DNA from 3 places in the Haloleucobacter albus genome. Region 2 is predicted to be linked to each of the others. Evidence: predicted binding sites of a transcription regulator. Region 2 holds the regulator's gene; each other region holds the start of a gene.
What was found. The regulator PhoB, encoded in region 2, activates phosphate uptake and scavenging genes when phosphate is short. The targets are predictions, from matches to a motif close to TGTCATNNANCTGTCAT.

Region 1 (3,250 bases), on a different contig from region 2:
GCTGATTGCCGGGCGGCTGTTGCAGGGCGTGGGTTGTGCGGCGGGCATCGCCATATCACGCGCCATTGTGCGCGATCAGTATGTGGGCCAGGCTTCGGCGCGGATCATGAATCTCGTCGGCACCATGCTGGCTATCGCACCGGCGGTTTCTCCCACCATTGGGGGGCTGCTGCTGGGGGTGGTGAGCTGGCATGGTATCTTCGCCCTGATGTGTCTTTACGGGCTGTTTCTGGTGCTGGTTCTGGTGCTGATGGTGCCGGAAACCAATCGCAACAAGAATGCCGCCCTGATGCGCCCGGTGGAAATCATCCGCAGCTATGGGCAGTTGCTGGCGGATCGTAGCTTCATGCGTGCGGGGCTGGTGATTGGCGCGACGCTGGGCGGCATCTACACCATGGCCTCTCTGGTGCCCTTCGTTCTGATCGACACGGTGGGGCTGAGCCCGGTGCAGTTCGGCATGGCCATGCTGATGCAGACCGGAGCCTTCATGGGCGGCACGCTGGTGACAGGCCGTTTGCTGCGCAGATATGGCGCGATGCAGCTTGTGCTGCCGGCACTGGTGCTGGTGCTGTGCGGGGCCGCAGGGCTGGGAGTTGGCCTGCGGGTGGTGGAGCCCTCCGTTCTTTCGGTGATGGGGGCCATTGCCCTGTGGGCCTTCGGGGTGGCCATGCTGATGCCCGGTTGCACCACGGCGGCGCTGGCCAATTTTCCACATATTGCCGGCGCGGCCTCCGCGCTCACCGGCTTCATGCAGATTGGCGGCGGCATGTGCGGCACCTTCGCGGCCCTGCTGTTTCCAACCCCGTTGGCGGCATTGATGACCCTGCTGCCCATCATGTGCCTGATCGCGCTGGCGGCTTATGGATTGCTGCGCCCGCTTTCCAGTGGGCAGGAGGGAGAGGGTGCGGCCACGGCCGGCCCTCTTATGGATGCGACCGATCTGGAACTGGCGGCAGATCCGCTGGGCGTGGTGGGGGCGGCTGGCGATGAAATCGAAGCCGGTACTTTCCGTCGGAATGAAAAACAACAGATGAATTGAGGTTTTCGGCCAGAAAGGTGAATGGGGCGAAGAAAACATGGCGCCCATCCACAATGGTCGCAAAGTGTCATCTCTCCGTTGAGAGAGGGCCCTATGGTCCGCGCCGAACGAAGCGGGCGAAGGTGCGCCGATGTCTTCGAGAGGCTTTTGAACCATGATCGGGCGACATTCCATCCTTTTTCTGTGCCGGGACAATGCCGGTATCAGCCTGATGGCTGAAGCCATTGCTATGCATGTTTCCGCGCGGCTGAACCTGAATTTGCGAGCCTTCAGCGCAGCGGCCGGCCAGACTGCGCCGGTAGATGTGGTGGCGCTGGAATGTTTGCATGAGGCCGGCGTGCCGGCCGATGGACTATCTTCCAAGCCTCTGGAATTGTTTGCACTTTCCGGTGCGCCACGGGTGGATGTCGTGGTGCCGCTGGTCAAGGGGGCGCACCATGTGTCAACAGGTCATCCTTGGTTGCATCGTTTGCGGTTGCGGGCCATGCGGTTTGAAGATGCGGCGCTGATGGCGGACGCTCATGCGCGCCGGCTGGCCTATCGCAATCTTCTGCCTGCGCTGCGACAGGCGATTCTGGAACTGGCTCCTCTGGAAGGGGCGGGTATGGCCCAGGCCGCGGCCTGAACGGTGAAGGGGCCGGCTTGCGGCCTTGTTCTGTACTGTTTTGTGCGGTTTGATGAAGATGGACAGGGCCGGCAGTGTCCCGCCGCAGAAAAAGGGGTGCAGCATGTCCAAGAAGAAAAACAAATCTGACGGGAAGAAGAGCCGGGTGATAGATCAATCCACCACTGTTGTGACTGCGCCGCCACTGGTGTGCGCTCTGACTGCTGTGCTTGATAAAGTTCGAGCAGCTCAGCTTGATCCTGATGCGGTGGAAATGGTGCATGATGCCCGCAAGGCGATGAAGGAATATCGTGCCTTGCTGCGGCTCATTCCGGGGCAGGATGCGCGACAGGCGCGCCATGAAGTGGCCGCCGCCGCCCGCGGCCTTGCCCATGCGCGAGACCGGGCAACCGCGCAGGAGGCCTTGCAGATGCTGCAACAGGCCGGTCTGGCCCGCGAGGAAGATATCGCCCTGGCGCAGAAGGCCATCGGGGCGGACCATGACGACGCTCAGGAGGCAGATCACCTGCGGGAATTGCTGCGCATCTTCCTGGAAGATGCCGATGCGCGTCTGGCCATGGGGCTGGCCCGGCAAGCGGCTGAGGCGGATCTGGTCTCAGGTTTGCGGCGGGCTTATCGTGCTGCCCGCAAGGCTGATTTCGCAGAGGACAAGGAGACAGGTCGCGCTGCTCCCCATGCTATGCATGAGGCGCGCAAGCGGGTGGTGACGCATCGCTACCAGATGAGCTTCGTGGCGGCGTGGTTCGGTGGCAAGGGCTCAAAGCGGGCCATTCGCGCCCAACGTCTGCGCGACGCATTGGGAGCTTATCAGGATATTGAAACCCTGCGCCCTCTGCTGGATGCTGTGCGGGCAGATGTGCCGGAAGGCACGCTCGCACGTCTGGAGCGGGCCATGAAGCGCTTGCAGAAGAGGCTGGAGAAGCAGGCGCGCAAGCAGCATGCGCGGCTATTCCGTCGTTCTTCCCGTGGTTTTGCCCAGCATATTCAGCCGTTGGGCACACCGACACCCCCGCCGCGCATACGCACTGCGGCGGATTGGCATGTGCTGCCGGCGGAGGCGATGGAGGTGCTGCCGGCGGAGGAGATGGACGCGTTGCCGGCGGAGCCGGGTGATGGCGAGCTGGAGAAGCCCTTGCCTGATGCGGATGGAACGCCGGATACAGGGCGGGAATAAGCCCGCGCTGTTGGTCTGGTCTTCGCGGATATCAGCTGGATCATTGGGCCTGAAAGATGGAAGCCGATACTTTTTCACCGGCTTCCGTCATGTTGTTTTTTCCGTTTAAGCTGGCGGGCCAACCCTGAGCTTATTGCGGGCGGGTTCGCTCGGTCCAATCGGCGAAACTGTCGATTATGGTCTTGAGGAAGCTCCGCATATTGTCCTGTTTTACTTTGCCTTCGGCATCCAGCGCATCATTCACATGGCCGATATAGGCTTCCGGCTGTTGCATCACCGGCATATCCAGAAACACCAGAGACTGGCGCAGATGGTGGTTTGCGCCGAACCCGCCCATGCCTCCCGGTGAAACGCTGACAATGGCGCAGGGCTTCTTGCTCCAAACGCTGTGCCCATAGGGGCGGGAGCCAAC
Region 2 (3,250 bases):
CCCACGCCCTTCCCCATGTCCATCTATGACAATATCGCCTTCGGCGTGCGCCTGCATGAGAAGCTCTCCAAGGCGCAGATGGATGAGCGTGTGGAATGGTGCCTGCGCAAGGCTGCCATCTGGGACGAGACGAAGGATCGCCTCAACACTTCGGCGCTCGGCATGTCCGGCGGTCAGCAGCAGCGTCTGTGCATTGCCCGCACCATTGCGGTGCGCCCGGAAGTGATCCTTCTGGACGAGCCGACCTCCGCGCTTGACCCGATCTCCACCTCGAAGATCGAAGACCTGATCGATGAGCTGAAGCGTGACTTCACCATCGTCATCGTGACCCATAATATGCAGCAGGCCGCGCGCTGTGCTGATAACACCGCCTTCTTCTATCTGGGTGAACTGATCGAAGTGGCGCCTTCGGATGTGATCTTCACGAACCCGAAGGAAATCAAGACGCGCGACTACATCACCGGCCGCTTTGGCTGAGGAGGGAAGGACCGTGGGGATGCCCGATCATATTGTGACCTCGTTCGATGTAGAGCTGAAGGAAATCAGCCGCGCCGTCGTCGAGATGGGCGGCAAGTCGGAGCGGCTGGTGGCCGATTCCGTCAATTCGCTGATCAAGCGCGATGTGACTCTGGCACAGAAGGTCGTGCTGCTTGATGATAGCATTGACCAGATGCAGCGCGATATTGAGGAGAAATCTGTCCTCATTATCGCGAAGCGTCAGCCGGTGGCGGGGGATCTGCGTGAGATCGTGGCTGCCATCCGCATCGCCAATGACATCGAGCGTATTGGCGATCTGGCGAAAAACATTTCCAAGCGTGTGATCGCTATTGAGGGTGAGTATCACCCCCAGAAGCTGGTGCGCGGTGTTGAGCATATCTCAGACCTGGTTCTGGAGCAGCTCAAGGAAGTGTTGGATGCCTATGCGGGGCGCAATGCGGCCAAGGCTGTTGAGGTGTGGGGGCGCGATAGTGATATCGACACCATGTATACCTCACTGTTCCGCGAGCTTCTGACCTATATGATGGAAGATCCGCGTAACATCTCTGTTTGCACGCATCTTCTGTTTTCTGCCAAGAATATTGAACGTATGGGCGACCATGCCACCAATATTGCAGAGATCATCTATTATATGGTCACGGGGCAGGTGCTGCCGGAAAATCGGCCAAAGGCGGATGCTTCCAGCGATACCACGGTGGCTTTTCCCGGAGATTGAGCCTTTCGGGAAAGGGTGCTGTTCCCTTCCGGCCCTGGTCGGAAGGGAAGGGCCTGCCACCTCACGGTAGGCCTTCATATTCTCGGGCGAAACCGGGTGGGCGCTTTTGTGCCCGCCGGGCGCACGGCTTGCAGGCGCAGAGTATTCTGGCCGGTGCCGTTCGCTTTATACAGACAGGTGTGAACAGTGCCGGCGCGTATTCTGATCGTCGAGGACGAGGAGCCCCTCACCCTGCTGCTCCGCTACAATCTGGAAGCGGAAGGCTATAGCGTCGAAAGCGTGGATCGAGGAGACGAAGCGGAAACGCGTTTGCGTGAAAGCGTGCCGGATCTGGTTGTGCTGGATTGGATGCTGCCCGGCCTCTCTGGCATTGAATTATGCCGCCGCCTGCGCAGCCGACCCGAGACGCAGCGTCTGCCTGTCATCATGCTCACGGCACGAGGCGAGGAAACCGAGCGGGTGCGCGGACTTTCCACCGGGGCCGATGATTATGTGGTGAAGCCCTTCTCTGTGCCGGAACTGGTGGCTCGCGTGCGCGCCCTTCTGCGTCGGGCCAAGCCGGAGCATGTTGCCACGCTGTTGCAAGCCGGCGATATCGAGCTGGATCGGGAAACCCATCGTGTTCATCGCGCCGGACGGGAAATCCATCTGGGCCCCACAGAATTCCGGTTGCTGGAATTTCTGATGCAGAGCCCTGGTCGGGTCTTCTCACGCGAGCAACTGCTGGATGGCGTGTGGGGACAGGATGTCTATATCGACGAGCGCACGGTGGATGTGCATGTCGGGCGTTTGCGCAAGGCGATCAATCGTGGTCGACAGTTGGACCCCATCCGTACGGTACGTGGGGCGGGTTACAGCTTCAACGAGATGTTCGCGCGCGGCTGAAGACTGCGGAATAGTGGTGTCGGGGCGGATTTTCTATCACATCGCCCCTCCGTTCTTTCATGCAGGTGAAGAGTGGGAAGGTGCGCTGTAAGTGCGCTGGTTGAGCCAGATGCTGCCCAGAACCAGCCCGGCACCAAGAAGTTGCCATGCGGTGAGGCTCTGTCCCAGAAAGACCCAGCCCAGAAGAACGGCGGTCAGTGGGCTGAGAAAGCCGAGAGATGAGACGACAGGCGCTTCCAGCCGGGCGAGCCCCCGAAACCAGAGCAGGCATGAAAGCGCAGCGCCGGCAAGGCTGAGCCAGCTGATGGCAGCAATGTTCACCCAGGTGAACTCGGGGCGATGGGGTTCAAAGGCAATGGCAAGGGGGATCAGTAGCAGTCCTCCTGCGCTGAGTTGCCAAGCCGTGTAGCTCAGTGACGAGGCCGGAGGCTGCCATCGGCGGGTGAGCACGATGCCCGTCGCCATGGAAGCGGCACTGCCGAGGGCTGCTGCAATGCCCAGCGGGTCCAGTTGTGTTACGGGCGTCAGTACCAGCATGGCTACGCCAGAAATGCCAGCGAAAACGGCCAGTACGGAAAGTGGCCGGATGGGCGCACCAAGCAGCAGATACGCCAGCAGAATGACGATTGGCGGCTGAAAATTGCCGAGCGTTGCCGCCACGCCACCGGGCAGCCGATAGGCAGAGATGAAGAGTAGGGCCCAGAACAGGGAGAAGTTCAGCCCGCCAAGCAGGAAAGCGCGCAACCACCAGATGCCTGATGGCAGTTGGCGGCTCAGCAGTAGCAGGAGCAGCCCTGCTGGCAGCGCCCGCAGAACCGTGATGGTGAGCGGGTAGCCTTCTGGCAAAAACTGTGTGGTGACAATGTAACTGCTGCCCCAGATGATGGGGGCCATGGCGGTGAGCAGCAGGTTTGTCAGGCGGGGCATGGCGTGGTTCCGGGAGGCTGGCGCTGAGCGGTGGAACTGAACAGTGTTGGGAGCGTGGCAGGGGGGCGAATCGGCCGCTGCGACTGCTCGCACCTGATGCGAGACAAGCCTTTATACTCTTTGGCTTATGACCGTCTCTGTAATGGTGAAGATGGGCTTTCCGCATGAGTGTTTCAGAGAGTATTTAGGGCTGGCGCGAGAGGAACTCACAACAGCCGAGATCTC
Region 3 (3,250 bases), on a different contig from region 2:
TCTGGGTCGGTGCACTGGTCGTGGTGGCGCTCGGTCTATGGTTGCTGAGCGGCATCCTGCTGCCCTTCGTCATGGGCATTGTTCTGGCCTATTTCCTCAACCCTGTCGTGGTGCGGATGGAGCGCATCGGCATCCGGCGCATGCTGGCCGCCCTTGTGGTGGTCATCATCATGCTGCTGGTTGTGGTGCTGGTTCTGCTGGTTCTGCTGCCGCTTCTGGCCAGCCAGCTTCTGGAATTCATGAACAGGCTGCCCTCCTATGTGGTGCGCCTGCAAGGGCTGTTTACGGAAGAAAACCGCGAATGGCTGAGCCATATTGTGGGCGATCGCCTGCCGGACATGCAGCGCACGATTTCCGAGCTGATGACGCAGGGCGTCTCCTATTTGCTGGGCCTGCTCTCCTCGGTGTGGACAGGCGGCCGGGCGCTGGTTTCGGTCTTTTCGCTCATCGTGGTGACCCCGGTCGTGATGTTCTACATCCTGTGTGACTGGGACAATATGGTGAAGTTCGTGGACCGTCTGGTTCCGCTGCCGCATCGCCCGGTGGTGCGTGGCCTTGCTGTCGCGATGGATGGGGCGGTGGCCGGTTTCGTGCGTGGCCAGGCCATGGTGTGCCTGTTGCTGGGCAGCTTCTATGCGGTCTCGCTCACCCTCTCGGGGCTGAATTTTGCTCTCTTGATCGGTCTTATCACCGGGGCCATCACCTTCATTCCCTATGTGGGCACGCTCACCGGCTTTGTGCTGGCCATGGGGGTGGCGATTGTGCAGTTCTTCCCGGACTGGTCGATGATCGGCCTGATCTTCGGGATTTTTGTGATCGGGCAGGTTCTGGAAAGCTATGTGCTTTATCCCAAGCTGGTGGGCAACAGCATTGGTGTGCATCCGGTATGGCTGATGTTCGCCCTGTTTGCCTTCGGCTATCTGTTTGGTTTTGTGGGCCTGCTGCTGGCGGTGCCCTTGACGGCCATAGCCGGCGTGCTGGTGAGTTTCGCCATTACCCGTTACCGTGCCTCTATTCTGTATACCGGCCATACGGATCAGGCGAAATCGCCATCCGAGCCGGAGCAGTGCCAGGAAGGGCGCTGAAAGGTTCTCATGGCTGCTGCCCGCGCTCCCTCCCGCCAGCTTGCGCTGCATCTGCCAGCCACGCCCGCCCTGCGGCGCGAGGATTTTCTCGCGGCCCCCGGCAATATGGCGGCGCTGGCGCTGATTGATGCCTTTCCGCAATGGCCGGCTCGTGTGGTCTGCATTGCCGGGCCGGAAGGGGCGGGCAAGAGCCATCTGGCGAGCATCTTTACCGAGGAGGCCGATGCGTTGGTGCTGCCCGCGTGCGAACTGACGCGGGAGAATGTGCCCGCCGCACTGGAGACGGGTGCTCTGGTGCTGGAGGATCTGGCCGCAGGAGGGTTTGATGAAGCCGCCCTGTTTCATCTGCTGAACCTGGCGCGTGAGCAGCAGGCTTATGTTCTGCTGACATCACGCACGCCGCCATCCGGTTTCACGCTGGCTACAGCGGATCTGGCCTCGCGGCTGCGGGCGGTGCCTCTGTTCACTATTGCCCCGGCGGATGACGCTCTGCTGGGAGCCCTGCTGGTGAAGCTTTTCGCGGACAGGCAACTGGCTGTGGATGAAGCCACGGTAAATTATATTTTGTTGCGCATGCAACGTTCTGTGGCCGGGGCGCGACGCATTGTGGAGGCGGTGGATCAGGCCGCCCTTGCCGCCCGTCGTCCTGTTACCCGTACCCTTGCCGCACAGGTGCTGCGCGAGCAGCCCGCCCTTGCCGTTCATGAAGATGAGGGCGAAGATGATGAGCCCGCACGGGAATATGACCAGGAAATATGACATGGCGGCAAAGTTTTTTGCGCCCATGTTCTTCCGTTGCGGTATTTCATGTTGCGACATGTGGGCTATGCTGCGGGATAACCCCTTTCGTCATAGAGTGGTCATCTAACAAGGTCATGGTCGCGCCCGCTGAAGCGGGGGCCGGTTGATGAACCGTGCCGCGACATGATCGATGGAAGCGAGGCGAATGTGAGCACGGCGGATCTGGGCAGGAACGAGCTTGCACTGCGCGAGTTCGGTACGGGAGAGGCAGCCGGTTTCGTGAATGACGAGACCCGCTCGGCTCTTGAACTGGCGCGTTCTCCAGAACGCTTCATCAACCGGGAAATTTCCTGGCTGCACTTCAACCGGCGGGTGTTGGAAGAGGCTTCCAACAGAAACCACCCGCTGCTGGAGCAGCTGCGCTTTCTCTCCATCTCGGCCAATAATCTGGACGAGTTCTTCATGGTGCGCGTGGCGGGCCTGAAGGAGCAGGTGCGCGAAGGCGTGCAGACGCGCAGCCCTGATGGGTTGACCCCTTCCGACCAGCTTTCCACCATTTTGTCCAGCGCGGCGCAGCTTATTTCCGATCAGCAGGAACGCTGGCGCGAACTGCGTCATGATCTGGCCGAAGCCGGCGTGGTTCTGGTCTCCGGGGCGGATGCCACCGAAGATGACCGCGAAGCGCTGGAAACCTATTTCCTCAATCGGGTGTTCCCGGTTCTGACGCCTCTGGCGATTGATCCGGCCCATCCCTTCCCCTTCATTCCCAATCTGGGTTTCTCGCTGGCATTGCAGCTTGTGCGTGAGGGCGACGGGCGCGGCATGAATGCGCTGATCCGCATTCCCGCCAAGGTTGACCGCTTCATCCGCCTGCCGGACCGGGCCGAGCAGCCGGGACAGCGTTTCATCGCTCTGGAGCAGATGATCGGCCTGTTCATCGCTTCGCTCTTCCCCGGTTACGAGGTGAAGGGCCAGGGCGTCTTCCGCGTGATCCGTGATAGTGATCTGGAGATCGAGGAAGAGGCGGAAGATCTCGTCCGTCTGTTCGAAACCGCCCTGAAGCAGCGACGCTATGGTGAGGTGATCCGCATGGAGGCGGATGCCGCCATGCCGGAAGAGCTGCGCAATTTCGTCGCCCGTGAACTGGGTGTGGAAGATGACGAGAATTTCGTCGTCAATGGCGTGCTGGCGCTGAACGAGTTTTCGCAGCTGGTGGGCGTGGATCGGCCGGACCTGAAGTTCCGAGCCTATAATGCCCGATTTCCCGAGCGTATCCGGGACCACGGAGGAGACTGCTTTCTCGCAATTCGCGAAAAAGACATTCTTGTTCACCACCCTTATGAATCCTTTGATGTGGTGGTTCAGTTCCTTCGGCAGGCCGCCCGCGACCCCAATGTTGTTGCCATCAAGCAAACCCTCTACCG

Region 1: a site for PhoB is predicted at 1,105-1,121, ahead of ACT6QH_RS11010 (arsenate reductase/protein-tyrosine-phosphatase family protein). Genes of this name have one in related genera too.
Region 3: a site for PhoB is predicted at 1,933-1,949, ahead of ACT6QH_RS06175 (RNA degradosome polyphosphate kinase). Genes of this name have one in related genera too.

What each region holds. Positions count from the first base shown of each region.
Region 1 covers NZ_JBQWAS010000028.1:224,354-227,603, reverse strand. Annotated here, with positions in the region: gene ACT6QH_RS11015 (multidrug effflux MFS transporter) at 1-1,039, shown strand, start outside; gene ACT6QH_RS11010 (arsenate reductase/protein-tyrosine-phosphatase family protein) at 1,194-1,664, shown strand; gene ACT6QH_RS11005 (CHAD domain-containing protein) at 1,768-2,838, shown strand; gene ACT6QH_RS11000 (NADPH-dependent FMN reductase) at 2,969-3,250, opposite strand, start outside.
Region 2 covers NZ_JBQWAS010000021.1:111,401-114,650, reverse strand. Annotated here, with positions in the region: gene pstB (phosphate ABC transporter ATP-binding protein PstB) at 1-477, shown strand, start outside; gene phoU (phosphate signaling complex protein PhoU) at 497-1,213, shown strand; gene phoB (phosphate regulon transcriptional regulator PhoB) at 1,400-2,098, shown strand; gene ACT6QH_RS04990 (DMT family transporter) at 2,156-3,025, opposite strand.
Region 3 covers NZ_JBQWAS010000022.1:153,154-156,403, forward strand. Annotated here, with positions in the region: gene ACT6QH_RS06165 (AI-2E family transporter) at 1-1,085, shown strand, start outside; gene ACT6QH_RS06170 (P-loop NTPase family protein) at 1,095-1,844, shown strand; gene ACT6QH_RS06175 (RNA degradosome polyphosphate kinase) at 2,010-3,250, shown strand, end outside.